2 regions of the Pseudarthrobacter humi genome follow, and region 2 is predicted to be linked to the other one. Evidence: predicted binding sites of a transcription regulator. Region 2 holds the regulator's gene; the other holds the start of a gene.
The links. Region 2 encodes LexA, which represses DNA repair genes until DNA is damaged. Its sites were predicted from a motif close to TCGAACANNTGTTCGA; they were not measured.
Positions count from the first base shown of each region.

Region 1: a site for LexA is predicted at 8,331-8,346, ahead of NFC73_RS09665 (shikimate dehydrogenase). Genes of this name have one in related genera too.

Region 1 covers NZ_JANCLV010000005.1:145,483-160,643, forward strand. The annotation lists gene NFC73_RS09615 (universal stress protein) at 39-557, opposite strand; gene NFC73_RS09620 (class F sortase) at 629-1,393, opposite strand; gene NFC73_RS09625 (hypothetical protein) at 1,527-2,168, opposite strand; gene NFC73_RS09630 (hypothetical protein) at 2,449-2,649, shown strand; gene NFC73_RS09635 (WD40/YVTN/BNR-like repeat-containing protein) at 2,775-3,911, shown strand; gene NFC73_RS09640 (MoaD/ThiS family protein) at 3,904-4,191, shown strand; gene NFC73_RS09645 (hypothetical protein) at 4,329-4,565, opposite strand; gene NFC73_RS09650 (ATP-dependent DNA ligase) at 4,806-5,894, shown strand; gene NFC73_RS09655 (MFS transporter) at 5,942-7,261, opposite strand; gene NFC73_RS09660 (IclR family transcriptional regulator) at 7,493-8,308, shown strand; gene NFC73_RS09665 (shikimate dehydrogenase) at 8,447-9,328, shown strand; gene NFC73_RS09670 (bifunctional sugar phosphate isomerase/epimerase/4-hydroxyphenylpyruvate dioxygenase family protein) at 9,328-11,232, shown strand; gene pcaH (protocatechuate 3,4-dioxygenase subunit beta) at 11,281-12,063, shown strand; gene pcaG (protocatechuate 3,4-dioxygenase subunit alpha) at 12,065-12,643, shown strand; gene NFC73_RS09685 (lyase family protein) at 12,685-14,118, shown strand; gene NFC73_RS09690 (alpha/beta fold hydrolase) at 14,111-14,929, shown strand; gene pcaC (4-carboxymuconolactone decarboxylase) at 14,926-15,161, shown strand, end outside.
Region 2 covers NZ_JANCLV010000002.1:36,448-51,608, reverse strand. The annotation lists gene NFC73_RS03260 (class I SAM-dependent methyltransferase) at 1-568, opposite strand, end outside; gene hflX (GTPase HflX) at 1,010-2,575, shown strand; gene NFC73_RS03250 (ATP-dependent DNA helicase) at 2,568-4,625, shown strand; gene lexA (transcriptional repressor LexA) at 4,637-5,383, opposite strand; gene NFC73_RS03240 (LysM peptidoglycan-binding domain-containing protein) at 5,733-6,173, shown strand; gene NFC73_RS03235 (histidinol-phosphate transaminase) at 6,252-7,370, shown strand; gene hisB (imidazoleglycerol-phosphate dehydratase HisB) at 7,450-8,076, shown strand; gene hisH (imidazole glycerol phosphate synthase subunit HisH) at 8,073-8,804, shown strand; gene NFC73_RS03220 (CG2302 family histidine operon protein) at 8,805-8,963, shown strand; gene priA (bifunctional 1-(5-phosphoribosyl)-5-((5-phosphoribosylamino)methylideneamino)imidazole-4-carboxamide isomerase/phosphoribosylanthranilate isomerase PriA) at 9,021-9,767, shown strand; gene NFC73_RS03210 (SseB family protein) at 9,777-10,673, shown strand; gene NFC73_RS03205 (MFS transporter) at 10,729-12,030, shown strand; gene NFC73_RS03200 (DUF1844 domain-containing protein) at 12,186-12,572, opposite strand; partial or broken gene infC (translation initiation factor IF-3) at 12,886-13,362, shown strand; gene rpmI (50S ribosomal protein L35) at 14,139-14,333, shown strand; gene rplT (50S ribosomal protein L20) at 14,453-14,908, shown strand; gene NFC73_RS03180 (TrmH family RNA methyltransferase) at 14,958-15,161, shown strand, end outside.

The DNA of each region.
Region 1 (15,161 bases), on a different contig from region 2:
TCACCCGAAAACCGCCCCGGATGGGCGAGGCAGCCGGCTCAGGCATCGTCCTGATGCGCAGGCCTCCGGTAGGGAACCACCAGCACCGGCCGGCTCTGATGGTGCGTCAGCCAGAGTCCCACTGATCCGTTGAGCATCTCGGAGATCCGGTGGGTCAGGCCGCGCTCCGACGTTCCCACGATGATCATGGGGGAGTTGCTTTCCGCGGCGAGGCGGGCTAGGGCGCGGCCCGGATCCCCCGCCAGGGTCCGCAGCGTCCAGTCCACGGGGGTTGCCGGCGTGGCGGCGTCGGCCACGGCTTCCGCGATCACCCCCCTGAGTTCCGTGGTGACCGAGCGGATGTCGTCGTCGTCCTTGTCCGGGTGCAGCGACAGCCGGTGTGCGGACCTGGTGGGATCCCATTCCACCAGGTAGCTGGCCTCGTCGACATAGGCACACAGCAACGGCACGGCCAGTTTGGCCGCCAGCGCCGTGGCGGTCTTCAGCACTTCCGGGTGCTGATGGGGCAACACGCCCACCAGCAGCGGAGGCGGACCACTGAATCGTTCGGGACTCATAGGATCATTCTGTGCCTGTGCGGAGCCACTTGAACAGGGCCGACTTGAAGGGCCGACGGCACGTGGACGTGTCAGGCGGCAGCGGGCGACGCCGAGACAACCACGTTCTTGCCCCACGGATCTTCCGTGTAGCAGCTGATCAGGACCACACGGCTCGGCACCATGTCCCAGATGGGGCTGTCCTTGAGGCTGTCCTTGAAGTACGTGGTGACGCTGTCCACGCGGTAAGGGATGGTGCCGGTCGCGGTGACGACGTCGAAGGTGTCGCCGACGAGGGCAGCGGAGCTGAGGTGGTTGAACGGGGCGTCCCGGCCCTCCCAGCTGTGTCCGATGATGTACGTGGTGTTGCCCGACCCGTTGCCGGGAGTCCCGAACGGTGTCAGCCAGTACCCGTCCATGGTGGTGGGCGGCTCCACTGTCCGTGTGGCGACGGCCGAGGTGTCCGGTTCAAGGGGATGGACGGCCGTGTCGATTGCCGCAGCGGGATAGAGAATACGCAGGGGTGCGGAGGCTTCCGGCAAGACCGGGCCGGGGGTGGCGGCGTCTGGGGGAGGGGCTGTTGCCGTCTTTGGAGCTGCCCCCGGAGCTTCGCCCGTGCCGGACAGCGGCCAAGGAGCGGGCGACGGCGTGGCCCGGTATCGTGCCGACAGTTCCGCTGTGGGGACGGCGGCTTCCCCGTGCTTGAGCAGGGGTGCCCCGAAAGTGAGGGACAGGAAACCCAGGACTCCGCACAGCAGGATTGCCAGGTCTCCACGGTTCCATCCCCGCGCGCGCAGGACTTCCACGACACGCAGAACGCCGCGGCGGACGACGCGGGTGCTGGAGTGCTTGGACATGATGTTCCTTTGCGTTCGGACGCCTTGCGTTCAGCAGGTGGAGGGTGCGCCCGCTTTGAAATTGCGCCGAGGGCGTCCCGCCGGGTTTTGGCGGGACGCCCTCGGTAACAGACCCCGGAGGCTCTGGCGGGCGTCAGCCCGCCGTCGGCGATTCCGTCCGGGACTTGCGGCGCACTGCAACCACAGCGCTCGCACCTAGCAGGACGCCCAGACCGGCCAGCCAGGTAGTACTTTCCTCTGCTCCGCCGACGGCGGTTTGCGCGTTGAAGCCCTGGTTGGTGCCCTGGCTGACAGCGGCTGGAGCCTTGGCGACTGCGCCCTTCGGGGCGGCGGCCTGTGGCGCGGGCGTCTGCGCTGCCGGTGTGACCGCGCCTGCGACCGGTGTCTGCTGCACCACGACCGGCGGTACGACCGGCGGTACGACGACCGGCGGCACTACCGGCGGAACGACGACCGGCGGTACGACTGGCGGTACGACGACCGGCGGCACTACCGGCGGAACAACAACCGGCGGCAGCGTCGCAGCCGCGCAGTCATTTTCATAGTCCGCGATCCCTTGAGCGTCCCAGTTCAATCCGCCAGGCAGCAGCTCATTGGGCGGGATGATGTCCTTTGAGTGACCGCTATGGGCACCCAGGCCGTTCACCCCGCTAAGGTCAATGCTGATGGTCCTCCCCTTGTGGCAAAGAGTGAAGTTGTCTGCCGCGCTGGCCGGGGCCGTGACGCTGAGCATTGCCAGCCCCACAACTCCCAAAGTTGCGAATGTTCGTTTCATGGTTTTTCGTCTCCCCAGGTTTTCCGAAAGGACCATGGCGGCGAGGGAGAAGCGGCGGTTCTGAATGCCCCCAGCAGCATGATCAGTTTTGCTTGTGGCTTCAGGCTAGGGGCGCCGCACGGGCGCCGTCGCGAGTAGCGGGTACTCGTCTTTTTCCGCCTTTGACCTGCGGCGTTACCTGCATGTACGCGGAATCGGGAGCATTGCCAGGTTGTGGCCACCCTTGAACGAGGGCACGGCGGAGCCTAACGTTGAAGCATACGAAAGGTGCGTGACCGGCATGGAAATCTACATGTGGTGGCTGGATCTGGACCTGCAAACCAAGGAATGGCTGAGGGAAAACCTCCGTGCGCCGGAACTGCCGCTGCCGGTGCTGCAGGGCATCGCAGAAGCCGGCGGGCCGCATCCGGATACCCCGGTGGCGGTCCTCACCGAAGCCGACTGGGATTTCATCGAGACGCAGTCCGAATTCGTCGACTGACTGGACCTCCTTGGCGCCGCCGGCACGGCCGCGCCGGACCAGTACACCCGGAGCAGTCCCCTCGGACCAGTCCATATAGCGAAGATAGCGTTGCGGCCCTCCGGCCGGGGTGGTTGCATGGGTGCATGGCAACCCAAGAGAACTTTGTCTTAGCGATCGGGACCAAAAAAGGCCTCTGGCTGGCCACCAGCCCGGACCGGAAGCAATGGTCCTTCTCCGGCCCGCATTTCCTGATGAGCGAAATCCCGAGCATCGGGATCGACACACGGGACGGCCGTACCCGGATCATGGTGGGGGTCAGGTCCGAGCACTGGGGCCCCACTGTGGCCCACTCCGATGACCTGGGCGCCACCTGGACCGAACCTGAACAGGGCGCCATCACCTTTCCCGAAGACACCGGCGCGGCCGTGGAGCGCATCTGGCAGATCTACCCGGACGCAGAGTCGCGGCCAGGGGTGGTCTGGGCAGGTGCCGAACCGATTTCGGTCTGGAAATCCACCGATGGCGGCGAGCATTTCGAACTCAACCGCGGGCTATGGGACCACCCTCACCGCAGCGACTGGGGTGCGGGCTACGGCGGCGCCGCCGCCCACTCGATCGTGGTGAATCCGGCGGGGGACAACGTCCACGTCGCCATGAGCACCGGCGGTGTGTACCGCTCGCTCGACGGCGGTGAGTCCTGGGAACCCCGCAACAAAGGTATTTCGGCCTACTTCATGCCGGACCCCAATCCTGAGTTCGGCCAGTGCGTCCACAAGATCGCGGCGGATGCTGCGGTGGAAGGACGGCTGTACGCGCAGAACCATCACGGCGTCTACCGCACGGATGATAACGGCGAGAACTGGAACTCCATCGCCGAGGGACTTCCGGCCGACTTCGGTTTTGTGATGCTGACGCACCCGCGCCGGCAAGGAACCGCCTGGGTTGTGCCGCTCAAGGCCGACGGCGAGCGGATCCCGCCCGAAGGGAAGCTTGCCGTGCACCGAACGGACGATGCCGGGGCCACCTGGAAGCGCCTGGATACGGGCCTGCCCAAGGGGGAGTACAACAGCGTCCTCCGAGACGCCGCGGGCGTGGACTCGTCCGAGCCGGCCGGCGTCTACTTCGGAACGCGCGGCGGCACCGTGTACGCCAGCGCGGATGAAGGGGAGACGTTTGCTGAGGTTGTCAGCCATCTACCCGACGTCCTGTGTGTCCGCGCCGCCGTAGTCCCTGCGGCTGGACTGCCGGTTCCGGAAGCGGCAGCGGCCCGCGGTGCCTGACATCAGCGTGGTGCTACCCAGCGTCCTCCAGCCGCTGGCCGGCGGCCGGTCCATCCTGACTGCGCCCGCCGACGGGACGGTGACGGTGGGAAGCCTGCTGGATTCGGTGACCGGGGATTACCCGGTGCTGGCCAGGCGGCTGCGGGACGAAACCGGCGCACTTCGCCGCTACGTGAATATTTACGTTGCCGGTGACGAAGTGCGCCGGCTCCAGGGACTGGAAACCGAGGTGTCGCCCGGCCAGGAGGTGCTGGTCATCCAGTCGGTGGCCGGAGGTTAGGGCCGAAGTATCTCTCGGGCGGTCCGGCGGGCAGTCCTGACTGACTGCGCCCGCCGTCGTCGTGCAAGACTCCGGAATACAAGATTCGCGCGTGCAAGGTTCCGCAAGTGGTGCTGCGCCAGCGGCCCAAAACTCGGTCAGGCAATCCGCCAGACGCTGCATTCGTCCGTATTGATCGCTTTCCGCGAGCCGGTGTGATGGTCCATGATCCAGACAACGCCGATTCCCGGTGCTGTCTCCTGGACACGGCCACGGCGGATGACCACGTCGTCGTAGCTGGGGCCTACGGAGAGGCGGGCCTCGATTTCATCGCCGCGGTGGAGCTGGTCCAGGGCGCGGACTCTTGTTACATGGGCTTTGGCTTCCTTCAACATGGGGGGCCTCCTGGCTGGAGCTGGTGCCTGCGCTTGCCGGCACTTCCAGTGTGGCTGGGCTATGTTGCGCCCTGGTTTCCTCAACGTTAGGAGCCGGTTAGTTCTCCGCGATCGATTCGTTTCCGCCGGCACTACAGGATTCGGCGAATCCCGCATGTCAAACCCCGCTGCGGCCTTCAGTTGGGCATCGTGCCAGTTCAGGCCTACCGCCGGCGGGCCTCCCGGGCAAGAATGGGCACTATGCACCTTCCCGTGATGCCTCCCGTCCCGCCCATGCTCGCCAAGGCCGTCAGTGGAATCGGTGGTATCCCCGCAGGGGGTGCCCTCAGCTATGAGCCCAAGTGGGACGGGTTCCGGTCCATCATTTTCCGCGACGGCGATGAGCTGGAGATCGGCAGCCGCAACGAAAAGCCCATGACCAGGTATTTTCCTGAGCTCGTGGAAGCCCTGAAGGAAAACCTGCCGCCCCGCTGTGTGCTGGACGGCGAGATTGTCCTGGTGGGGGCCTCCGGTGACCGGCTCGATTTCGATGCCCTGCAGCAGCGCATCCATCCTGCCGCCAGCCGCGTCAAGCTCCTCGCCGAACAGACCCCCGCCAAGTTTGTGGCCTTTGACCTGCTGGCCCTGGGCGACGACGACTACACCGGCCGGCCCTTCGCGGAACGGCGGGCAGCGCTGGAAAAGGCGCTCGCGGGCAGCAAGGCTCCCGTCCACCTCACGGCGGCGACCCAGGACAAGGCCGCCGCCGAGCAATGGTTCCAGCAGTTCGAAGGTGCAGGCCTGGACGGGATTGTGGCCAAGCCGCTGGAGGGGAGCTACCAGCCGGACAAACGCGTGATGTTCAAGGTCAAGCACGAACGTACGGCCGATTGTGTGGTGGCCGGCTACCGCGTGCACAAGAGCGGACCGGACGCGATCGGTTCGTTGCTGCTGGGCCTGTACAAGGACGACGGCGGCCTGGCCAGCGTGGGCGTGATCGGCGCCTTCCCCATGAAGCGCCGGCAGGAGCTGTTCAAGGAACTCCAGACGCTGGTCACGGACTTCGATGGACACCCCTGGGCCTGGGCCAAGCAGGCGGACGGCGAACGGACCCCCCGCAATGCGGAAGGCAGCCGGTGGAGCGCCGGCAAGGACCTGTCCTTTGTGCCACTCCGGCCCGAACTGGTGGTGGAGGTCAGGTACGACCACATGGAGGGTGAGCGCTTCCGCCACACCGCCCAGTTCAACCGCTGGCGGCCCGACCGGGACCCCGAGTCGTGCACTTACGCCCAGCTGGAGGAGCCGGTGAACTTTGACCTGGCGTCGGTGCTGGAGACCGGCCGGCCGTAGGCGCCCAGTTCACACTGGGCACCCAACCCGCCGCCCGCCGAGGAACCCTACTTCAGGCCGAGCTGCTTGGTGGGGACGTTGAAGGTCTCCCTGGCCGTCAGGGCGGAGATGGCCGAGATGCCGCAGATGACGGCGGTGAAGATGCTGATCTGAACCCAGCCCCCGGGCCGGATGCCACCCATGGCTGCCACGATGGCCGGGGCGAATCCTGCCATGAGGAAGCCCAGCTGTGTGCCGATCGCCAGGCCGGAGAAGCGGACCTTGGTGCTGAACATCTCGGCGTAGAAGGACGGCCAGACGGCGTTGGAGGCTGCGTAGCCGCAGGAGAAGAAACCGATCGCCGCGAGGAACATCAGCGGAACGCTGCCGGACTCCAGGCTGAGCAGGAACACCGGGGTGAGGACCGCACTGGCCACTGCGCCGTAGATGAAGACCGGCTTGCGGCCGATCTTGTCAGCCAGCATGCCGAACAGCGGCTGGGTGCCCAAAGCGACCAGGTTGGCGCCAACGACGAGCCAGAGTGTGGTGGTGCCGTCAACACCGGCAACGGTCTTGGCGTAACTGATGGCGAGCGTGCCGAACACCGTGGATACTGCGGCGATGAAGGCGCACGCAATGACGCGGAGGACGTCCCGCCAGTGGCCCTTGAGGAGGTCAGCGACCGGCAGCTTGGAGATCTGGGCGGTTTTCTGGGCTTCTTCGAACGCCGGGGGCTCGTGCAGCGTGCGGCGGATAAAGAACGCAACAAGAACGACGACGGCGCTGAGCCAGAACGGGACGCGCCAGCCGATGCCGTACTTGATCTCGTCCGGGAGTGCCAGGACGGGGATGAAGACGAGGGCGGCGAGGATCTGGCCGCCCTGGGTGCCGGTGAGGGTCCAGGAAGTGAAGAAGGAGCGGCGGTTGTCCGGTGCGTGTTCCAGCGTCATGGAGGATGCGCCGGCCTGCTCGCCGGCGGCGGAGAGGCCCTGGCAAAGCCGCGCCAGCACCAGCAGGGCCGGAGCCCACCAGCCCACGGTGTTGAAGTCGGGCAGGCAGCCGATCAGGAACGTCGAGGCGCCCATCAGCAGCAGCGTGAACATCAGGACCTTCCGCCGGCCCACGCGGTCACCGAAGTGGCCCAGGATGACGGCGCCCACCGGCCGTGCCACATAGGCGAAGCCGAAGGTGGCGAAGGACATGACGGCCGCGTTGGCTCCGGCGTCCGGGAAGAACACCGTGGGGAAGATCAGGGCGGCGGCGGAACCGAAGATGAAGAAGTCGTAGTATTCGACGGCGCTGCCCAGGAAGCTGGCGAGGGCTGCCTTCTTTGGCGTCCCGGCCGGGGCAACGGTGCCCTGCCCGGCGGACGGAAGTGTCTGGCTCATGAAGTTCCTTAGATGTGACGACATTGTCGCGGATGGATCTGGAGGGCCGCAGCCGCAGCGGCCTGAGTGGAGCTGGTGCGGTGCGGCTGGAGGCCGTTGAAAGACCCGGAGCAGTAGCCACATGGTGGAAGCTACTTGTGCGATACAGCAATGATGGCTGTGAGCACAGTCACTTGTCAAGAAAATGCTCACCATCTAGAAATAGTTGCCACGATGTGGCAACATCGACGTATGAGTGTGAATCAAACCACAGCGCCCGATGACGTTGCCGCTGAGCCAAAGACGCCCAAGGGCGACCGTACGGACATGGTGGGCAAGGCCCTGGGCCTGCTGGTCCTCCTGGGTGACGAGCCGCGTGGCGCCAGCGCCGCGGAGATCTCGCGCCGCGCCGACCTCCCTTTCAGTACCACCTACCGCCTGCTGGGATCCCTGACGCGGGACGGATTTGTGGACTATGAGCCGGACGGCCGCCGCTACCACCTGGGCCTGCGGATCTTCCAGCTGGGCCAGCGGGTCTCCAACCATCACGGATTTGCCGGCACCGCGCTGCCGGTCCTGCGCCGCGTGACCGAGCAGACCGGGGAGGCCACCATCCTCAGTGTCCGCGACGGCCACCATCACCTCACGGTCAACAAGGTGGACGGCCCGCAGGCCTTCCGCGTCACCAGCGATCCCGGGCATCTGGGCGCCCTGCACGCGACGGCCGTCGGCAAGGCGCTGGTGGCTTTTGCTGAGGACGCGGAGCGTGAAGCGCTGCTCGAGGAGCTCGCGCTGGATCCCCTCACCGAGCACACCATCACGGACCGGGGCGCCTTCCGTGCCGAGATTGAGAAGGTGCGCCGGCAGGGATATGCCGTGATGGACGAGGAAAACGAGAACGGCATGCGCGCCGTGGCCGTGCCGCTGCTCAATCCCCAGGGCCATGCCTTCGCCTCCCTGGCCACCGCCGTTCCCGTCTTCCGCCTCAGCATGGAAGCCCTGCTGGCCCATGTCCCCCTGCTGCAGGATGCCGCGGCGGAGCTGGCTGCGCGCTTGCCGCAACGGTAAAAAATCTTGAAATGTTCGTATGTAGAACATGCGTGCGAGAAGTGAACAAGTGTTGTACTGTAATCCCTATCACCCGACCCGCCGAGGCCGCCCCAAGCGCCGCCGCCCGCCGGGTGCCGTATCAAAGGAGCTGCCCGGATGAGCAATCGAACTGAGTCCTACCTTGTGGGACTGGTCGGCGACGGCGTAATGCCGTCCCTCACTCCCCCCATGCACGAACGCGAAGGCGATGTGCAGGGCCTGCGCTACCTCTACCGCCCCATTGACCTGCTGGAGCTCGGACTTTCCGGCGATGCCGTAGGGGATCTGCTCAGGAGCGCCCGCAGCCTGGGCTTCAACGGCCTGAACATCACCCATCCGTGCAAGCAGCTTGTGCTGGCGCACCTGGACGAGGTCTCACCGGACGCCCTGAGGCTCGGCGCCGTCAACACGGTGGTCATCGAGGACGGCCGCTTCATTGGCCACAACACCGACTTCTCCGGCTTCGCCGCCGCGTTTGCCTCCGGCCTACCTGGCGCGCGGCTGGACCGCGTCGTCCAGCTGGGCGCGGGAGGTGCCGGATCCGCCGTCGCCTACGCCCTGCTCACCGCCGGCGTGAAGGCGCTGGACCTGGTGGACGTGGACCCCGCCCGCTGCGCGGCCCGCGCAGTAGAGCTGGCCGGCCTCTTCCCGGGCAGCACAGTCACGGCGCGTACGACGGCGGAGCTGCCGCAGCTGATGCCGCTGGCCGACGGTCTGGTGCACTGCACCCCCGTGGGCATGGCCGCCCACCCGGGCGTCCCGCTGGACCTGGAGCTGCTGGAAACGCGGCACTGGGTGGCGGACATCGTCTACCGCCCGATCGATACGGAACTGGTCCGCGGCGCCCGCGCCAAAGGCTGTGAGGTACTGGACGGTGGCCGCATGGCAGTAGGGCAGGCGGCCGATTCCTTCCGGATCTTCACCGGGCTGGAAGCCGACGCGGAACGCATGCGCAGCCATTTCCTGGAGCTCGTGGCCAAGGAAGAGGTGGCTGCCTGATGCGCACCGGAATCGCTACGGTGTGCCTCTCCGGCACCCTCAAGGAAAAGATGCAGGCCTGCGCCATCGCCGGCTTTGACGGGATCGAAATCTTCGAGCAGGATCTGGTCACGTCGCCGCTCACGCCCGAGGACGTCCGCAAGATGGCGGCCGACCTTGGCCTCACGCTGGATCTTTACCAGCCGTTCCGCGACTTCGACAGCGTGTCCGAAGACCTCCTGGTCGCCAACCTCCGGCGTGCCGAAGCCAAATTCAAGCTCATGGCGCGGCTGGGCATGGACACCGTCCTGGTCTGCTCCAATGTGGCCACCGCCAGCATTGACAGCGACGACCTCCGGGTGGAGCAGCTCGGCCAGCTGGCTGCGCTGGCCGGGGACCATGGCGTCAAGGTGGCCTACGAGGCCCTGGCCTGGGGCAAGTACGTCAACGACTACGAGCACGCCCACAAGCTGGTGGAAGCCGTGGACCACCCCAACCTGGGCACCTGCCTGGATTCCTTCCACATCCTGTCCCGCAACTGGGACACCGCCCCCATCGAGGCCTTCAACCCGGAAAAGATCTTCTTCGTCCAGGTGGCGGACGCCCCCAAGCTCTCCATGGACGTCCTCTCCTGGAGCCGGCACTACCGGGTGTTCCCGGGCGAGGGCCAGTTCGAGCTCGCCAAGTTCATGGGCCACGTGGTCCGGGCGGGGTACAGCGGCCCGGTGTCACTGGAGATCTTCAACGACGTCTTCCGTCAATCGGACGTGGAACGCACCGCCGTCGACGCCATGCGCTCGCTCATCTGGCTGGAGGAACAGAGCGCCAAGTGGCTGGATGCTGCGTCCACCGGCGCGACTGGCGCCGACGGCACCCAGGCCCCAGGCCGCCGTCGTTATCCCATGGAACTGGCCACGCTCCCGCAGGTGGCCGAACCGGCAGGCTACAACTTCGCCGAGGTCAGGGCCGCGGACACCCAGGGACTGGAAACGGTCCTGGGCCAGCTGGGCTTCGAGTTCAACGGCCGGCACCGCACCAAGGACGTGCAGCTCTGGAGCCTGGGCCACGCCCGGGTGATCATCAACGAGGCGGCACCGGCAGACGGGCACGATCCGTCGGCTGATGCGTCGCCCGCCATCGCCGCCCCTGCTATTGGTGCCCTTGGCTTTGACGTTGCCTCCCCTGTGATTGCCGCCGCCCGCGCCCAGCAGCTGAAGGCCCCCGCGGTCCCGCGCAAGAGCCAGGCCAACGAGGAAGTGTTCCAGGGTTTTGCCGCCCCGGACTCCACCGAGATCTTCCTGTGCCAGGGCACCTCGGACGGCACAGCAGCCTGGACCAGTGAATTCGGGGAGGGGCTGGAAAATCCCGCCGCCGGCCCCGCCGCTGTGATCGACCACGTCAACCTTGCGCAGCCGTGGCAGCATTTCGACGAGGCCGTCCTTTTCTACACGAGCGCCCTGGCGTTGGAGCCCCAGCCGTTCGCTGAGGTGCCCAGCCCCACCGGACTGGTCCGTTCGCAGGTCATGGCCACCGGGGACCGCGCCGTGCGGCTGGTGCTGAACCTGGCGCCGCTGAACCAGCAGCGCAAGACCTACCAGGAGCACATCGCCTTCGCGGTGGATGACCTGGTGGCCACCGCCAGGGACTGCAGGGCCCGCGGCCTGGAGTTCCTGCAGATCCCGGCGAACTACTACGAGGACCTGGACGCACGCTTCGGGCTGGCACCGGACTTCCTGGCCACGCTGCAGGCGCTGAACCTGCTGTACGACCGGGACGCCGACGGCGAATTCCTCCACTTCTACACGGCCACCGTGGGCAGTGTGTTCTTCGAAATGGTGGAACGCCGCGGCGCCTACGACGGCTACGGCGCCCCCAACGCCCCCGTGCGGCACGCCGTCCAGTACGACCACCTGCAGCACCGGTAAGACAAGCACCACCACCATCCAGCAGCAACAAAGAAAAAGGAGGCCGCAGTGGAGACACAGCAGGATCTCAGTGCAGAGATTAACGCCATGGCCGATGCCTACGCGCGGGCGCTCAAGGACGGCGCCACGGCCGAGACCCAGCCCCGGCTGGACTACGCCCCCTACCGCAGCAGCATCCTGCGGCACCCCACCAAAAGCCTGCACCACGCGGACCCGGAAACCATCGAACTGTATTCGCCGGCGTTCGGCCACCAGGACGTGCACGCCCTGGAAGCTGACCTGACCATCCAGCACAACGGTGAACCCCAGGGCGAGCGGATCATCGTGGCCGGCAAGGTCATGGACGGCGACGGCCGCCCCGTGGCCGGGCAGCTCGTGGAGATCTGGCAGGCCAACGCTTCCGGCCGCTACATCCACAAGCGTGACCAGCACCCGGCGCCGCTGGACCCCAACTTCACCGGCGTGGGCCGCTGCATCACGGGCCCCGACGGCTCGTACCGGTTCACCACCATCAAGCCCGGCGCCTACCCATGGAAGAACCACGTCAATGCCTGGCGGCCGGCCCACATCCACTTCTCCATGTTCGGCACGGAGTTCACCCAGCGGATCGTCACGCAGATGTACTTCCCCGGCGACCAGCTCTTCCCGCTCGACCCCATCTACCAGTCCATCGTGGACCAGGACGCCCGCGACCGGCTCGTGGCCAACTACGACCACAATCTCACTGAACCCGAGTGGGCACTGGGCTACAACTGGGACATCGTCCTCACCGGCTCCAAGCGGACCTGGACCGAAAACGAGGCGCTCGGCGCAGCAGGAGACGAGGAATAACGTGAACACACCCACCCAGCTTGTTCCCACCCCCGGCCAGACCGTCGGCCCGTTCTATGGCTATGCCCTGCCGTTCGTGAAGGACAACGAACTCCTGGCGCCCGGATCGCCGGGCTCCATCCGCCTTCAGGGCACCGTGTATGACGGTGCCGGGGAAACCATCCCGGACGCCATCCTGGAGATCTGGCAGCCCGACGCCGACGGCAGGATCGTGCAGCGTACCGGGTCCCTGGTCCGCGACGGCTACACCTTCACCGGCTGGGGCCGCGCCTCCGTGGGCCACTCCGGCGTGTACACCTTCACCACAGTGAACCCGGGACCCACCGCGCAGGTCCCCGGAAAACCAGCGGCCGCACCCTTCATCTCCGTGGCCGTGTTTGCCCGCGGCCTGATGAATCGCCTGTTCACCCGCGTATACCTGCCGGAGAACGGGGAAGCCCTCGCCACGGACGCGCTACTCAGCTCCCTGGACCCGGAGCGCCGCAAGACGCTCATTGCCCGCCGCGATCCCGACGGCGGACTCACCTGGGACATCCGCCTGCAGGGCGAGGGCGAAACAGTCTTCCTGGACTTCCAGTGACTGACGCTGCCGGCACGGACGGTACCGGCCACTTCGGAAGCGTGGCCGACGGTGACGTCGGCCTGCTCAGTCCTGTCTCGGCGTCGCCCCTGGTGACGGTGCTGACCGGTGACCGCGCGGTACTGGCGGCGATCCTCGCCGTCGAGGCGGGCTGGGCCGCCGTGCTGGAGAAGGCGGGCTTGGCGCCTGCAGGTGCCGCCGCCGTCGTGGCCTCCGCAGCCGAGGCGGGACGCTACGACGCAGCCGACATCGCGCTCCGGGCCCAGGGCGGCGGCAACCCCGTCATCCCGCTGCTGGCCGATCTTCGCAAGCATGTCACCGCGCTCGATGCCGGCCGTGTGGGTGCCTTAAAGGCGGTCCACACCACGCTGACCAGCCAGGACGTGCTGGACACGGCCCTGATGCTGCTCGCGCGCAACACCGTTGAGGCGGTGCTGGCGGATCTGAAATGCACGACGGCGGCGCTCGCCATCTTGTCGGAGAAGCATGCGGACACGCTGGGCGTGGGCAGGAGCCTGACCCAGCATTCCCTCCCCTTTACGTTTGGGCTGCGGGCAGCGCAATGGTTCCACGGGTTGGCCGCCGCAGGACGGCAGCTGGAGCAGGTGGAGCTGCCGGTGCAGTTCGGCGGGGCGGCCGGAACACTGGCTGCCGGAACCGTGCTCACGTCCGGCTCGGCCACCAGCCCCTTTGAGCTGGCCGACTCACTGGCCCGGCAACTGGGCCTGGCCGCGGCGCCCGCGCCCTGGCACACGAACCGGCTGGCCGTCACGTCGCTCGGCAATTCTCTGGCCTCGGTGCTGGACGCAGCCGGCAAAATCGCCACGGACGTCCTGTTCCTGAGCCGGCCCGAGGTGGCCGAACTCGCCGAACCGCGCGCCGCCGGCCGCGGCGTCTCCTCGGCCATGCCGCAGAAGCAGAACCCGGTGTTGTCGGTCCTCATCCGCAGCGCCGCCCTCCAGGCACCGCAGCTGGTGGCCCAGCTTCACCTGGCTGCGGCCAACTTCAACGACGAACGCCCGGATGCCGCCTGGCACACGGAGTGGCCGGCCCTGCGCCAGCTGCTCCGCCTGGCACTCGGCGCGGCCGGACAGCTCCGGGAGCTTGCCGAAGGCCTGCAGGTTTTTCCCGACGCCATGCGCCGCAACCTGGACCTTGCCGGGCCGCTGCTCCTGGCCGAAGGGGTGGGCGCCGCCGTCGCGCCGCTGCTGGCCGAAACGGATGGCCGCAGCGGCAAGGTGCAGCTGCAGGCAGTGGTGGACCGGACCCTTGCGGCGCCCGCTGCCGAGCAGGGGGCCACCTACCGGCGGCTGCTGCGCGAGGCCGTCCCGGCGGGCGTGCTCACCGATCTGCGGCTCGACGAGCTGCTTGACCCGACCGGCTACCTGGGCCAGGCAGCTGAAATCTTGCGCCGCATCCTGGCCGCATACCCCGACTTTGCAGCACCTACCCAGAACGGAGCCAACCGTGGCTAAACCGACCCTGAAGGCAGTACTGCTTTCACCCGAACGGGCCCTTGGCGAACGTCCCCTGCTGGTGGTGGGGCCGTCGCTGGGCACATCCTCCGTCCTGTGGTCCGACGCGGCCACCCTGCTCGGCAACGACTACGACGTGGTGGCCTGGGACCTGCCCGGCCACGGCGTCTCACCCGCCGCCACCGAAGCCTTTGACGTGGCCGACCTCGCGGACGCGGTGGTGGACCTTGTGGACTCCATCGCGCCCGGGGCTGCCTTCCACTGTGCCGGGGTCTCCCTCGGCGGTGCCACCGGCTTGCAGCTGGGGATCAAGCACGGCGAACGCCTCAAGAGCCTCTCGGTCCAGTGCTCCGGTGCCAAGCTGGGCACTCCGGAAGCATGGCTGGAGCGTGCCGAAACCGTGCGCACCCAGGGCACCCCCGTCATGATCCAGGGCTCTGCGCAGCGCTGGTTCGCAGAAGGCTTTATGGACCGCGAACCGGACCGGAGCAGCCGCCTCCTGCACGCCCTGCGCGACGCCGACCGCTTCAGCTACGCCTTCTGCTGCGAGGCGCTGGCGTCCTTTGACGTCCGCGCGGACCTCGGCAGCATCAGCGTCCCCACGCAGGCACTGGCCGGTGCGGAGGATACTGTTGCGCCGCCGTCGTTCGCCGAAGAAATTGCGGCAGGGATCACCGCCGGCGGTGGCACCGCCAACGCGGTAACGCTCAGCGGGGTGGCACACCTGGCACCGTTCGAGGCACCCGGGCACGTGGCCGACCTGCTTCGGAACCTCATCTCGTGGACTGAATCCCGGGGAGCAGCCAAGTGAGCGGCGCAGCCCCGAACCGGAGAGAACGGAACGGCGTCGTCCAGCCCGATGCCACCAGCCAAGAGATTTACGACGGCGGCATGGTGGTCCGCCGCGAGGTGCTGGGCGCAGCGCATGTGGACCGGGCCAACGCCAACAAGGACGGGTTCACCGAGGATTTCCAGGACATGATCACGCGGATCGCGTGGGGTGGCATCTGGACCCGCCCGGGCATCTCACGGCAGATGCGCTC
Region 2 (15,161 bases):
TGGACTCCCGGCTCACGGCGAAGGATGCATCCAGTTCCGTCGCGAGCCAGCGCTGAAGCGAATCCGAGCCCAGGTTTTTTTGGACCACCAGCCACGCGGAACCGCCCGGCGCCAGCCGGGGCAGCCACAGCTTCAGGAGGCTGTGGAGTTCATCCTTGCCGATCCGGATGGGCGGATTGGACCAGATCGTGTCAAAGCTCAGGTCCGGGTCCACCGCCTCCGGAGTGCTGGCCAGCACGTTGCCCAGGCCCAGCAGGGCCGCATTCTCGTTGGTCAGCGTGATGCAGCGTTCATTGACGTCCACGGCGTAGACCTTGGCGTGTGGCGCCCGCAATGCGAGGGTCAGGGCAATCGGCCCCCAGCCGCAGCCGATGTCAAGGAGGTTGCCTGTGGGGGCCGGGGCCGGGACCTCGGCCAGGAGCACCGCCGTCCCCTTGTCGATGCCGTCGGGGCTGAAGATGCCGCCGGACGTCTGCAGCTTGCGCGTCTCGCCGGCCAGTTCCACGGTGAGCGGCTTGCGGGTGAACGGCCCGGCGGGCGATGCGCTGAAATAGTGTGCGGACTCCATAACTGGCCAGATTAGTTGGCCGGGGTGGACAATGCGAAACCGTAGGCACCGCTTCTGCTAATCTTGAACCCATGTTCTTGATCTTCGAGTAGCCGGCACGGCCGGTGTCCTCCCGGACGCCGCTTGTTCCGAAGCCGTGCCCCGCAGCGATGCAGGTATTAACCTTCCGCAAATGCGCCGCATGCCAGGTCTTCCGTACCTGTTGTGCCGCCGGGCAATACTCGAGCGATCTGCCGCAGCCGGTCCCTTGCTGTTTTGCCCGCGCCTTTCCACCACTCCATGCATCCCCGGATGCAAAGACTCCCTGCGCGGCCCGGTCCCGGCCGCCGCCCAGCAGACCAGGAGGCCCGGATGACTGCAAGCCGTCAGCCCAGCGCGAATACTTCACCACTGAACAACGATCGGCACTATTCTGAAAATGCCGAAACTTCAAAGGAGACCATGACCAGCCAGCCCAACACCGGTTCAGATCCAGCAGCCCAGGACATGAGTCCCGAGGAGATCCAAGCTGTCATCGACCGGATTCTCGCCAAGGACGTACCGGCCAGGAACGTCACCGCCGCAGACGGTGACAAGGGCGTGTTCGGCAGGGCCCAGGCGATCTCCCGCTTGGACGACGAACACACCAGCTACGACGGCGACCAACAGGACCGGGAGGAACGCCGGGCGCTGAAGCGCGTGGCCGGGCTGTCCACCGAACTCGAAGACGTCACCGAGGTCGAATACCGGCAACTGCGGCTCGAACGTGTGGTCCTGGCCGGGCTATGGTCCGAAGGCACGTTGGCGGACGCGGAGAATTCCCTGCGTGAGCTCGCCGCCCTCGCCGAAACAGCAGGCTCGGAAGTCCTGGACGGGATGGTGCAGCGCCGTGCCAAACCGGACCCGGGCACGTTCCTGGGTTCCGGAAAGGCCCTCGAGCTCAAGGAAATCGTGATGGCCACCGGGGCTGACACCGTTGTGGTGGATGCCGAACTGGCACCATCCCAGAGGCGAAGCCTCGAGGACATTGTCAAGGTCAAGGTCATTGACCGCACTGCCCTGATCCTGGACATTTTTGCCCAGCATGCCAAGAGCCGTGAAGGCAAGGCCCAAGTGGAGTTGGCGCAGCTCGAATACCTCCTGCCACGCCTGCGTGGCTGGGGTGAATCGATGTCCCGCCAGGCCGGTGGCCAGGTGGGCGGCGCCGGCGCCGGCATGGGTTCGCGCGGACCCGGTGAAACAAAAATCGAACTGGACCGCCGCCGGATCCGGACCCGCATGGCCAAGCTGCGGCGCGAGATCGCGGCCATGAAGCCGGCACGGGAGACCAAGCGGGCCAATCGCCGTCGTAATTCAGTGCCTTCCGTTGCGATTGCCGGGTACACCAACGCCGGGAAGTCATCGCTGCTGAACAGGCTGACCGACGCCGGCGTGCTGGTGGAGAACGCGCTCTTCGCCACCCTGGATCCCACCGTGCGAAAGGCCGAGACCTCCGACGGCCTCGGGTACACCCTGGCGGACACCGTGGGTTTTGTCCGGTCGCTACCCACCCAGTTGGTGGAGGCTTTCCGCTCCACGTTGGAGGAAGTGGCTGACGCGGATCTGATCCTGCATGTGGTGGACGTGTCCCACCCGGACCCCGAGGGCCAGATTGCTGCGGTCCGCAAAGTCTTCAGCGAAGTGGATGCCCGCAAGGTGCCCGAGATCATTGTCCTGAACAAGGCCGATGCCGCGGATCCGTTCGTGGTGGAGCGCCTCAAGCAGCGCGAACCGCGCCACGTAGTGGTCTCGGCCCGCACCGGCCAGGGGATCGCCGAACTGCTGCGGGCCATCAGTGACGGGATTCCGCGGCCCGGCGTGAAGCTGGAGCTCCTGATTCCCTACGACCGCGGTGACCTGATCAGCAAACTGCACGAGACCGATGCCGAGATCCTGAGCCTGGATCACGGCGAGCACGGTACCCGCGCTTTGGTGATGGTGCGTGAGGGCCTTGCGGCTGAACTGGAATCCTTCATCAACCATGACTGAGGTTGCGGCGGGGGAAGTCAAAGGTACGGCCGGCGAGCAGTTCGTGATCGAACTGCTCGACCGCGCCGTGGCCGGCATGGGCGGTCAAAGCCGCAGCGGGCAGCACGAGATGGCCAGGCAGGTGGCCAAGGCCATCGAAACCGGCGACCACCTCCTGGTTCAGGCCGGAACGGGGACCGGAAAGTCCCTGGCCTACCTCATTCCGCTCATTGCGCACTCGCTCGTGAGCAACAAGCCCACCCTGGTGTCAACGGCCACGCTTGCGCTGCAGACCCAGATTGTGGGCCGCGACCTTCCCCGGTTGCTGAAGACCATCACCCCTGCCCTGGACCGCCCTGTCAAGGTGGCCCTGGTCAAGGGCCGCTCCAACTATGTCTGCCAGCACAAGCTCGAAGGCGGGTTCCCTTCCGAGGAACCCGCAGAGGGCCAGCTGTTCTCCCTCGGCGAAGACACCAGCGTCCCGCATTTCGCCGCTGCCCTGGGCGGGCCGTCGTCCCAGCTGGGCAAGGAAGTGGTGCGCCTGCGCGAGTGGGCGGAGAAGACCACCACGGGCGACCGTGACGAACTGCTTCCCGGCGTTACTGACCGGGCCTGGCGGCAGGTTTCGGTGACGTCCATGGAATGCCTGGGGGCCCAGAAATGCCCCATGGCAGCCGAATGCTTCAGCGAACTGGCGCGCCACGACGCCGCCGAGGCCGACGTTGTGGTCACCAACCATGCCATGCTCGCCGTCAGCGCCTTCGAAGGCCTGGCCGTGCTTCCTGAATACGACGTTGTGGTGGTGGACGAGGCCCACGAACTGCAGGACCGGGTCACCGGTGCGGTGTCGGGGCAACTCTCCGTGGCAATGGTCCACGCTGCGGCGTCGGGCGCGCGGAAACACACGGCCATCACTGTGGATGCCCTCAACGCAGCCGCCGCCAACCTGGAACTCGCCCTGGCCGGCGTGCCCAACGGGCTGCTCCCGAACGGCCTCAACGACGAACAGCTGGATTGTGTGGACCAGTTGCGTGAGGCCTGCCGCGCTGCACTGTCCGATTCCAAGGGGGACGGCAGCCAATCGGCGGACGGCGGGCGGCAGCTCGCGCGCTCACGCCTGATGCTGATCCTCGAACTGTGCGAGCGGCTGATCGTGGCCCGTGAAAACCGCGAAGTGGTGTGGTTTTCCCGCGCAAGTTCCTTCGATCCGCAACAGGGCTATGCGCAGCCCGACGAGTCTGCGCCGGTCCTGGTCAACATCGCGCCGCTTAGCGTTGCCGGCAAGCTCCGCGAGGGGCTGTTCGCCGGCCACACCGTTGTCCTGACGTCGGCAACCCTGGCCATCGGCTCAGCCTTTGAACCGACCGCCGGCGGCTTGGGACTGGTGGGGGAGGGTGCGCCCAACTGGAGCGGGATCGATGTCGGATCGCCCTTTGACTATCCCAAACAGGGGATCCTTTATGTCGCAGGCCACCTTCCCAAGCCGGGCCGCGGGGCCTCGCAGGAGGCCCTTGATGAACTTGAGGCGCTGATCCGCGCGTCCGGCGGCGGCGCCCTGTGTCTGTTTTCGTCCCGCCGAGCCGCAGAGGAAGCCGCAGAAGCGATGCGTCCCCGGCTTGGCCTCAGCATTCTCTGCCAGGGCGACTCCACCATGACGGCCCTCGTGAAGCAGTTCGCGGACGAGCCCGATACCTGCCTGTTCGGCACCATGTCCCTGTGGCAGGGCGTTGATGTTCCGGGTGGATCATGCCGGCTGGTGGTGATCGACCGCATCCCGTTCCCGCGGCCGGACGACCCGCTGATGACCGCACGGTCCCGCGCCGTTGCGCAGGCCGGCGGAAACGGCTTTATGGCGGTATCGGCGACCCACGCGGCCATCCGCTTGGCCCAGGGCGCGGGAAGGCTGATCCGTTCCACCGGAGACAAAGGTGTGGTGGCAGTGCTTGATTCCCGGCTTGCCACCGAGCGCTACGCCGGATTCCTCCGCGCCGCTTTGCCGCCGTTCTGGCCCACCACGGACCGCAAGACGGCATTCGCCGCCCTGGAAAGGCTGGCCGGGAAGGGCGCCTGACTGCGCAGGTCCTATAGCGACCGCAGGACCGAGACGACCTTGCCCATGATGGTGGCGTGATCGCCCAGGATGGGCTCGTACTGGGTGTTCTGCGGCAACAGCCACGTGTGGCCGTCGCGCTGGCGGAAGGTCTTGACGGTGGCTTCGTCGTCCAGCAGGGCCGCGACAATATCGCCGTTGGAGGCGTCTGCCTGCCGGCGGACCACTACCCAGTCGCCGTCGCAGATGGCAGCATCCACCATCGAATCGCCGGCCACGCGCAGCATAAACAGCTCACCCTGGCCCACCAGCTGCCGGGGCAGGGGCATGACGTCTTCCACCACCTGGTCAGCCAGGATGGGCCCGCCGGCCGCGATCCGGCCCACCAACGGCACCATCGCGGTGTCCATGGCAGAGGGAAGTTCGGTGACCGTCCCGCCGATGCCGTGCAGGACTGAGGGCTTGGTTGTCCCGTTCGACTTAGCGGACCCGCCGTCAAGCGTCAACGGCATCAGGACTTCCATGGCCCGCGGACGCTTGGGGTCCCGGCGCAAGTACCCCAGCTTCTCCAGTTGCGAGAGCTGGTGGGTCACGCTCGACAAACTCGCCAAGCCCACGGTGTCACCGATTTCACGCATCGACGGCGGATAGCCGTTGTCATTCACCGAGCGCTGGATGGTTTCAAGGATCTTCTTTTGGCGGGCGGTGAGCCCCTTGGGGGTTCGTGGGGGCTGGCGGCGCTGCGGTGTCGCCTTGCCCTCGGCGGCTGGTGCTGCCATGTTCGCCAATGCCTTTCGGTTGCCCGGCTCCGCTCCGGCCTCTGGTGCCTGGAACGCCCCGGGGCTGGTGTCGGAGTTGATTGTCAGACCCTGCTGATCAACTACAGAGGTGGTTGTTCTTTGATCCAAACGTAGGCCAGCCACAGGGCTTTTTCAAACATTTGTTCTAGCGAGTCTCGACAATATTCGTTGATAAGTGCTAAAAATGAAGAAGCAAAGTTCGAACATGTGTTCTACTCGTTGCTTGCGGATTCGAATATTCGAATTTATGGACGGCTCAGGCCGGTGCCGGCAAGTGGACGCGGAGGGCGCGCCGGGCAGCACAGTATGGTCCAGGAGGGCTCATTTCATGTCAGCTATATCCGCTTCGCAGGACTCGCGTCCGCAGTTCATTTCCGTGCAGGACCTCACCTCGCGGCAGTGGTCCGCACCCGTTTCGACGTCGGATTCGGCCCCAAGGCAGCGCAGGGAAGCGTTACCGCCGCTACGCCTGACCCGCAGGGGCCGGGTAGTCCTCATCGGCATCCCGCTGGTGATTCTTGCCGCAATCCTGCTTTCCCTTGCAGGTTTCCTCAACGCCCCGGCAAAGGCCGCCGATTCTGCCGCGGACCTGTCACTAACGCCAACAGTTTCGGTCACGGTGCAGGCCGGCCAGTCACTCTGGGCCATTGCCGGCACGGTGGCGCCCGAGCGTGATCCCCGTGATGTCATTGCGGATATTGCCCAGTTGAACAACCTTTCCGCCGGCGGCGTTGTCCCCGGACAGCAACTCTTCGTCCCCACCAGGTAATGAGCCTGCGGGCTCGGGTGTGTGCCGCCGCAGGCCGTCACATTTTCCGGCCGTCTGCTTCGGACCTAAACTGTTCAGGTGAATGACCAGCTAGAGCGTCTGAACAGACTTCCCCTCCGGACCAACCTCCGCGGACTGACCCCGTACGGTGCCCCGCAGCTGGATGTACCTATCCTGCTGAACGTCAACGAAAACACCCATGGCGTCCCGGCGGACGTACGGGCCGCGATCAGCGTGGCCGTGACGGAAGCCGCGGCGGGCCTCAACCGCTACCCGGACCGTGAGTTCACCGAACTCCGGGAAGCGCTGGCCGAGTATCTCGGGCACGGTCTGGATGCCACCAACATCTGGGCGGCCAACGGGTCCAACGAGGTCCTCCAGCAGATTCTCCAGGCATTCGGCGGGCCCGGGCGCACGGCCCTGGGATTCCCGCCCACGTACTCCATGTATCCGCTCCTGGCCAGCGGCACGGACACCGGGTACATCGTCGGGCAACGGGCAGACGATTACGGGCTCAGTGCCGAATCGGCCGCGTTGCAGGTCAAAGAACTTCAGCCCAACATCGTTTTCCTCTGCTCGCCGAACAATCCCACCGGCACGGGGCTGGGCCTGGACGTTGTGGAGGCCGTGTACGAGGCTGGCAAGGCCAGCCAGACCATCGTCATCGTTGACGAGGCGTACCACGAGTTCGCCCATGACGGAACGCCCAGCGCCCTTACGTTGCTGCCCGGCCGGGAGCGCCTCATTGTGTCCCGCACTATGAGCAAGGCGTTCGCCCTTGCGGGCGCCCGCCTGGGCTATATGGCCGCCGCTCCTGAAGTCACGGACGCATTGCGCCTGGTGCGGCTGCCGTACCACCTTTCGGCCATCACCCAGGCAACAGCCCTCGCCGCCCTGCAGCACCGCACTGCGCTGATGGCCGACGTCGAGGACATCAAGGAGCAGCGCGACCGCATCGTCTCGGAACTCACGCGCCTGGGCCTCAAGCCTGCCGCCTCCGATTCGAACTATGTCTTCTTCGGCGGCCTCGACAGCCCGCATGACGTCTGGCAGCGGCTGCTGGACGACGGCGTGCTGATCCGCGATGTCGGCATCCCCGGCCACCTGCGAGTCACGGCGGGAACTGAGACGGAGACCACAGCCTTCCTGACGTCGCTGGAACGCATCCTGGCCAGCCAGGCCAGGCTGCCCGCCTAAACTTGAGGTATCGGCGCCGCCGCGCCGGCACATCTCCTTCGCTTTCGCACCACTGACTTCACCCAAAGGACAAATGACCATGAGCTTCACCGGATCGAACGCTGCCGGGCCCCGGACCGCACGCATGGAGCGTGCCACCAGTGAATCGTCAGTGCTCGTGGAGATTAACCTCGACGGCACCGGCGTTTCGGACATCGACACGTCTGTCCCGTTCTACGACCACATGCTGACGGCGCTCTGCAAGCACTCGCTCATTGACATGACGGTCAAAGCCACCGGTGACACCCACATTGACGTCCACCACACGGTGGAGGACGTCGCCATCACGTTCGGTGAAGTCCTGCGCACTGCCTTGGGAAACAAGGCCGGGATCCGCAGGTTCGGCGAGGCCACCGTGCCCCTCGACGAAGCCCTGGCGCATGCCGTCGTCGACGTCTCCGGCCGCCCCTACCTGGTGCACGGCGGAGAGCCTGCCGGGCAGGAGTACCACTTGATCGGCGGCCACTTCACGGGGTCATTGACCCGCCACGTCTTTGAAGCCATCACGCTTCATGCCGGCATCTGCCTTCACATGAACGTCATCGCGGGCCGCGACCCGCACCACATTGTGGAAGCGCAGTTCAAGGCCTTCGCCCGCGCCCTGCGTGCTGCGGTAGAGCCCGATCCCCGCGTGGAGGGAATCCCCTCCACCAAGGGTGCCCTGTGAGCGGCCAAATCCTCCGGGACGGTGCCGTCATCGATCCGGCCGCCGGTAAGAAGCCCGTATCACCCGAAGGCAAGCCCACAGTCACTGTCCTGGACTATGGTTCGGGAAACGTCCGGTCTGCCGTGCGCGCCCTGGAGCGGGCAGGAGCCGAGGTCATCCTCAGCTCCAAGCCGGAGGACGTGCTTAATGCCGACGGCCTGGTAGTACCCGGCGTCGGCGCGTTCGAGACTGTCATGCGCGAGCTCAAGGCCGTGGACGGCATCCGGCTGATCGGCCGGCGCGTGGCCGGGGGCAGGCCGGTCCTGGCAATCTGCGTGGGCCTGCAGGTCCTGTTCGAGGCCGGAGTGGAGCACGGGACAGAAGCTGAAGGCATGGGGGAGTGGCCGGGCAAGGTGGAACTCCTTCCCGCCGAAGTGGTGCCACACATGGGCTGGAACACGGTTGACGTTCCGGAAGGATCCAAACTCTTCGCCGGCGTCGCGGACCAGCGCTTCTACTTCGTCCACTCCTATGGTGTCCAGGACTGGAGCTTCGACGTGATCCAGCCGCGGATGACCGCGCCGCTGGTGACCTGGTCAGAGCATGGCGCGCGCTTTATCGCCGCAGTGGAGAACGGACCGCTCTGCGCTACCCAGTTCCACCCGGAAAAATCCGGCGACGCCGGTGCACGGCTGCTGCGCAACTGGGTGGACGGCCTTCGCAAGCCAGCTGCCACGGACGCCGCCTAGATGTGGTCGATTGTCCTGATGGGCCTGGCCGGCCTGTTGGTGGGCGGCGCACTGTCCTTCCGGCAGCAGCACAAACCGCTCTGGACCCAGGTGGGCTTCTGCGTCCTGGCCGGCATGGCGCTGCTGGCCGCGTACCTGCTGACGCTTCCTGGAACCTAGCCCAGGCAACCCCTAGTTCCGCCTCCACCAGCAACCCACCACCCAAAAGGATTTGAGATGACCACCGCAACCGATCTGCCGGTTCTTGAACTGCTGCCCGCCGTCGACGTCGTAAACGGACAGGCCGTGCGGCTGGTCCAGGGGGAGGCCGGCAGCGAGACGAGCTACGGCACGCCGCTGGAGGCAGCCCTCAACTGGCAGGAGCAGGGCGCCGAATGGGTACACCTGGTGGACCTCGACGCCGCGTTCGGCCGTGGCTCAAACGCCGAGCTGCTCCGTGAAGTGGTGGGCCGGCTCGATATCAAGGTGGAGCTGTCCGGCGGACTCAGGGACGACGAATCCCTCGAAGCGGCGCTGGCCCTCGGCGTCGCCCGCGTCAACCTCGGCACAGCCGCCCTGGAAAACCCCGAGTGGACCCGCAGTGCCATCGACCGCTTTGGCGACAGGATCGCCGTCGGCCTCGACGTCCGCGGAACCACGCTGGCAGGCCGCGGCTGGACCAAAGAAGGCGGCGACCTCTGGGAGGTCCTGGGCCGGCTCGAAGAAGCCGGGTGCTCCCGGTACGTTGTCACTGACGTCACGAAAGACGGAACACTGCAAGGCCCCAACGTTGAACTCCTGCGCCGGATGGTGGAGAAGACCGGCAAACCGGTGGTCGCCTCCGGCGGCATCTCCAGCCTGGACGACCTGAAAGTCCTGCGCTCCCTGGTGCCGCTGGGCGTGGAAGGCGCGATCGTGGGCAAGGCGCTTTACGCCGGTGCCTTCACGCTCCCCGAAGCCCTCGACGTCGCCGGACGCCGCTAGGCAGTTTCCGTGGACAGCACGCACAACGCCGACCCGGCAGCGGAATCGCCGCCGGCCCGTCATCTGCCCGGACACATTGCGGCGGCTCTGGCGGGCGCGGGCGGCCGTACTGACTCGGCCGGCCAGCCGTGGGAAGGCCGGAGCCTCGCCGGGGACGACGCCAGGATCCACAACTTCGAGGACGACGACGGAACGGCCGACGCCGGCTACCTCGCCGCCGTCGCGGCCCTGGTTGACGGCAACGGCGACGAAACGGCTGTGGTGGCCTCGCTGGCCACTGCCCGGGTCTTTATCCCGATCATCGCCCAGCTCGGCGAGGAAGCGGCCGGCGTCGACGGCCTGACGTCGGACAAGCAGGCGGACATGGCGCTGGTCACCCTGAAGGCCGCCGACGGCCGGACGGCCATGCCGGCCTTTAGCTCTGCGGATGCCTTGGCTGCCTGGCATCCCGAAGCCCGGCCTGTGGCGGTATACGCTGCCCGGGCCGCCCTCTCGGCCGTGGCCGAGGGCGCCGAGTTACTGGTGCTCGATCCGGGCTCGGAGGTCACGTTCGTGGTCCGGCGGCCCGCCGTCTGGGCGCTGGCCCAACAACGGGAGTGGATCCCTTCGTACACAGACGCGGCGTTGGCAGCCGAGATGGCTGAGGTGACGGCCGCCTTCCCTGTGGTCCGCAAGATTGCCCTCCTTCCGGGTTCCGGCGTCGCCGTCCTCACCGGGGCCGGTGCCACGCTCTCCGGGGGCGGTGCCGGGCCGGAACTTCAGGTGCTGCTCCACCTTGAGGATGGGTTGGACGCTCCGGCAGTCCAGGAGCTGGTGTCCGGCCTCCAGCAGGCGTGGTCCCGGAATGTATTGTTTGGAGAGCGTGTTGACTCGATCGAAATCAAGTTGCGGCGCGCAGCACAATAGCTGACGGTTGGCGCGGAGATCCCGGGCTGCCGCGGGCTGACCCAAAGGATTTTCCGTGAACTTCGCTCTTTACCGGGAGCTGCTGGCCCACCGGCCCATCCGGCGGCTGCTGCTGGTCGGCATGATCGCCCGCATCCCCCACTCCGCGGCAGGCCTGCTGCTGACCCTGCATATCGTGCTGACCCTGGACCAGGGGTACGCAGCAGCCGGCGCCGCAGCGGCTGTTATGACCATCGGCATTGCCGTTGGCGCACCATGGCGCGGCAGGCGCGTGGACACTGTTGGCCTGCGCCGGGCGCTGATTCCGTCAGTGGTGTCAGAGGCCGTCATCTGGTCCATGGTGCCGCACGTGTCCTACCAGTGGCTGCTTCCGCTGGTGTTCGTCGGCGGCCTGCTGACGTTGCCGATCTTCAGTGTGATCCGCCAGTCCCTGGGCGTCCTCGCGGACGGCGACCAGCGGCGGACCGCTTTTGCGCTGGACTCGATCGCCACGGAGATGGTGTTTATGATCGGGCCTGCCGCCGGCGCCGTTGTGGCCACCAGCGGCTTCACCGTTCTGGGACTCACCGTGGTGGGCGTTTCGACGTCACTGGCCGGATTGTTCCTTATGTGGTTCAACCCGCCCACCCGATCGGCCTCGCAGACTGAGGAGTGCCAGGCCGACCAGCGCCACGCCGCGGAAGTGGCTGTGGTTTCCGCCGCACCGGCACACCTCCAGGAAGCAGCGGCAGACCTCGCCCCGGCCGGGGCGGAACGCACCCGCAGCGGGCCGACGGGGCTGCGCGGCAAGGTGGCCCACAACTTCGCCTGGCTCACGGCCACCGTAGTGGCCGTATTCGCAGTGGCGGCCGGAACCGGCATGGTGCTCAGCGGCACGGACGTGGGCATTGTTGCTGCCTTGGAAACAGGCGGGCACCAGGGCGAAATTGGCATCGTGTTCCTCTTTTGGTGCGCCGCATCGGTGGTCGGCGGACTGGTCTACGGGGCCATGCACCGTCCAGTTTCGCCGATCCTCCTGCTGCTGGGGATGGCGGCCCTGACTATCCCGATGGGCTTCGCCCAGGACACGTGGACGCTGGCCTTCGTCTCGATCCTTCCGGGCCTGTTGTGCGCCCCCGTCCTGTCGGCCGCCTCCGAACATGTGGCAGACCTGGTGGCGGAGGACCGCCGCGGCGAGGCAATGGGCTGGTACGGCTCTGCGCTGACTGCCGGGGTGGCGCTCGGGGCGCCCCTTGCCGGGATTTTCATCGACGGGATGGGACCATCCGGCGGATTTGTTTCCGTGGGTGTGGCCGGCGTTCTGCTCTGCCTGGTGGGACTGCTGCTCCAGGCCCGCCGCCGCCGCGCTGCCGTCTGACGTCGGCCTCCGGAGTTTTTGTCCAGATATTCCGCCTGACAGGTGCGGAAGTCCCGTTATCCGGACAAAAACAAAGTGAAACACGACGGCGGCGGAGGGTCCGTGTGGACCGTCCGCCGCCGTCGTCGTACTTTGTGAAGTTTGCTGTTCTGGGTCTAGTTGACGGCGCCGGTGTACTTCTCGCCCGGGCCCTTGCCCGGGGCATCCGGGATGATGGACTCCTCGCGGAACGCGAGCTGCAGGGAACGCAGGCCATCGCGCAACGGGCCGGCGTGCTGGGATCCGATTTCGGGGGCCGCTGAGGTCACGAGTCCGGCAAGGGCGGTGATGAGCTTGCGGGCCTCATCCAGATCCTTGAGTTCCTCTGCGTTGTCCTCGGCGGCGAGGCCCAGCTTGACCGCTGCCGCGCTCATCAGGTGCACGGCGGCGGTGGTGATGACCTCGATGGCCGGCACCTCCGAGATATCGCGGATTTGCTGGGTCACGTCAGCCTTGGCGTCCGAGGCCTCGAAAACGTGTGAATTACTGTCTGGGGTGCTCATACTGGTAAGCTTGTCACAGACCGACTGGATGTCGTTATTTTGCTGTGGAAGGTCCCACCAACGCTTAGCTGCGTTAGGCGGGATTTGTTCTGTAGAATGGCATGCAGTTTGCAAGCGGAGTACTCTCCCACCCGCGTCAGCCGTTTTCCCACCGGAAGCAATTCCGCCAGGAACCAAGGTTGCCGGGTACCGGTCGGACAGTTCCGTCAGGCGTTGAGCCTGGGGAAGTGCGCACAGCCTTTACGGAGGATCGTGCATCCGACCTTCGAGGCCTTCGATTGCTCCGGCAATTGGGGGCCTTCTCTATTTGCCGGTGGAATGCCACATCAATCACAGGAGCTTTAACATTAGCGAGCCAAGAATCAATGAGCGTATCCGCGTCCCCGAGGTGCGGCTGGTCGGTCCTGCAGGTGAACAAGTAGGAATCGTCCGTATTGACGATGCCCTGCGTTTGGCTGCCGAGTCCGATCTTGATCTCGTTGAAGTTGCACCGCAGGCCAAGCCTCCGGTGTGCAAGCTGATGGACTTCGGCAAGTACAAGTACGAGGCCGCCGTCAAGGCACGTGAAGCACGGAAGAACCAGACCAACACTGTTCTGAAGGAAATCCGCTTCCGCCTCAAGATTGACACCCACGACTACGAGACCAAGCGCGGCCATGCACTGCGCTTCCTCGGTGCCGGTGACAAGGTCAAGGCCATGATCCAGTTCCGCGGCCGTGAGCAGCAGCGTCCGGAAATGGGCATCCGCCTGCTCCAGCGCTTCGCTGACGATGTCGCCGAAGTAGGCGTTGTCGAGTCCAGCCCCCGTATCGATGGCCGCAACATGGTCATGGTTGTGGGCCCGCTGAAGAACAAGGCCGAAGCCAAGGCTGAGGCACGCCGCGCATCACAGCGTGCAGAGGCCAAGGCGCAGAACGAAGCGAAAGCTACGGGTGGCGGCCGCATCGACGTCTCCGGCGACGACCAGGCACCGCTCACGCAGTCGCTGGCTGACCTTCTTCCGGAAGGTTTCGCCATCACCACGGTGCCGGAAACCGAAGCTCCGGCACAGTCTGAAGCACCTGAGGCGCCTGCTGAAGCCGCTCCGGAAGCCGAAGCCCCTGTCAAGGAAGCGCCGGCGAAGGAAGCTCCCGTCAAGGAAGCCGCCGCGAAGGAAGCTCCTGCAAGGGAAACCGCCGCCAAGGCAGCACCCGTGAAGGAAGCCGCCGTCCAGGAGGCGCCCAAGCAGGCTGCCCCGAGGGCCGCTGCTCCCAAGCGCGAGGCTCCCAAGGCAGCCCCGGCGCCCGTCAAGGCTCCTGTCGCTGCCAAGCCCGCCGAAGTTGCGGCTCCGGCAGCTCCGAGGCCGCCGGTGCCGATGCCTAAGCCGATCGCCCGGCCGGCAGCGCCGAAGCCTGCTGCAAGGCCTGCCCCCAAGGCAGCTCCGAAGCCGGCTGGCAAGAAGACTACCTAGTTCAAAGCTGCGGGAGGTTATCCTCCTGCAGTACGCAACCAGCATGCCGCCTGCAGGGGCGGCTGCTCGAAAGAACTGCAGACAATGTCTGTGGACACGTAAGGAGATCGGTTCCCATGCCGAAGATGAAGACCCACAGTGGTGCTAAGAAGCGCTTCAAGCTGACCGGCAGCGGCAAGCTGCGCCGCCAGCAGGCCAACCGCCGCCACTACCTTGAGCACAAGTCCTCCAGGCTGACTCGTCGCCTCGCCGGCGACAAGATCGTCTTCAAGGGTGACGCTAAGGTCATCCGGAAGATGCTCGGCATCTAAGTTCCAAGTTCTCTGACTGATGCCACCTGGCAGCAGTCAACTACCAAAAAGGCTTCTCAGGCCAGCCGGTTGTTCCGGCAGTAGATGCTTGGGATCAGAATTTTCGAAGGAGTACGCACGTGGCACGTGTGAAGAGGGCGGTCAACGCCCACAAGAAGCGCCGGGTTATCCTTGAACGCGCAAAGGGCTACCGTGGACAGCGTTCACGCCTGTACCGCAAGGCTAAAGAGCAGCTGCTGCACTCGTTTGTGTACAGCTACGGCGACCGCAAGAAGAAGAAGGGCGACTTCCGCCGCCTGTGGATCCAGCGCATCAATGCTGCATCCCGCGCCAACGGCCTGACTTACAACCGTCTGATCCAGGGCCTGAAGGCCGCTGAGGTTGAGGTTGACCGCCGTATGCTTGCTGAGCTGGCCGTCTCGGATGCGAACGCATTCGCAGCGCTGGTGAAGATCGCCAAGGATTCCCTGCCTGCCGACACGTCCGCTCCGGCCGTCGAAGCCGCAGCCCCCAAGGCTGCCAAGGCACCCAAGGCCAAGGCTGCAAAGCCTGCCGCTGACGTGGCTGCCAAGTAGCACCCACGCCAGTTCGGGGACTGGTGGCTGAAGCCACTAAGGTTCTTATATGAACGAAACCGGGCGCCCGCAAGACTTTCCACTCTCCAACCCCCGAGCTGATCGGGTGAGGAAGGTGGCACAGCTTGCCGGGCGCCCGGCCCGTTTAAAGCGCCGCGAGTTTCTGGCGGAGGGTCCCCAAGCTGTCCGTGAGGCCCTCACCCTGCACCAGAAGAGGATTGCAGCGGGCGAGCCCGGCGTCGTCTATGAGGTG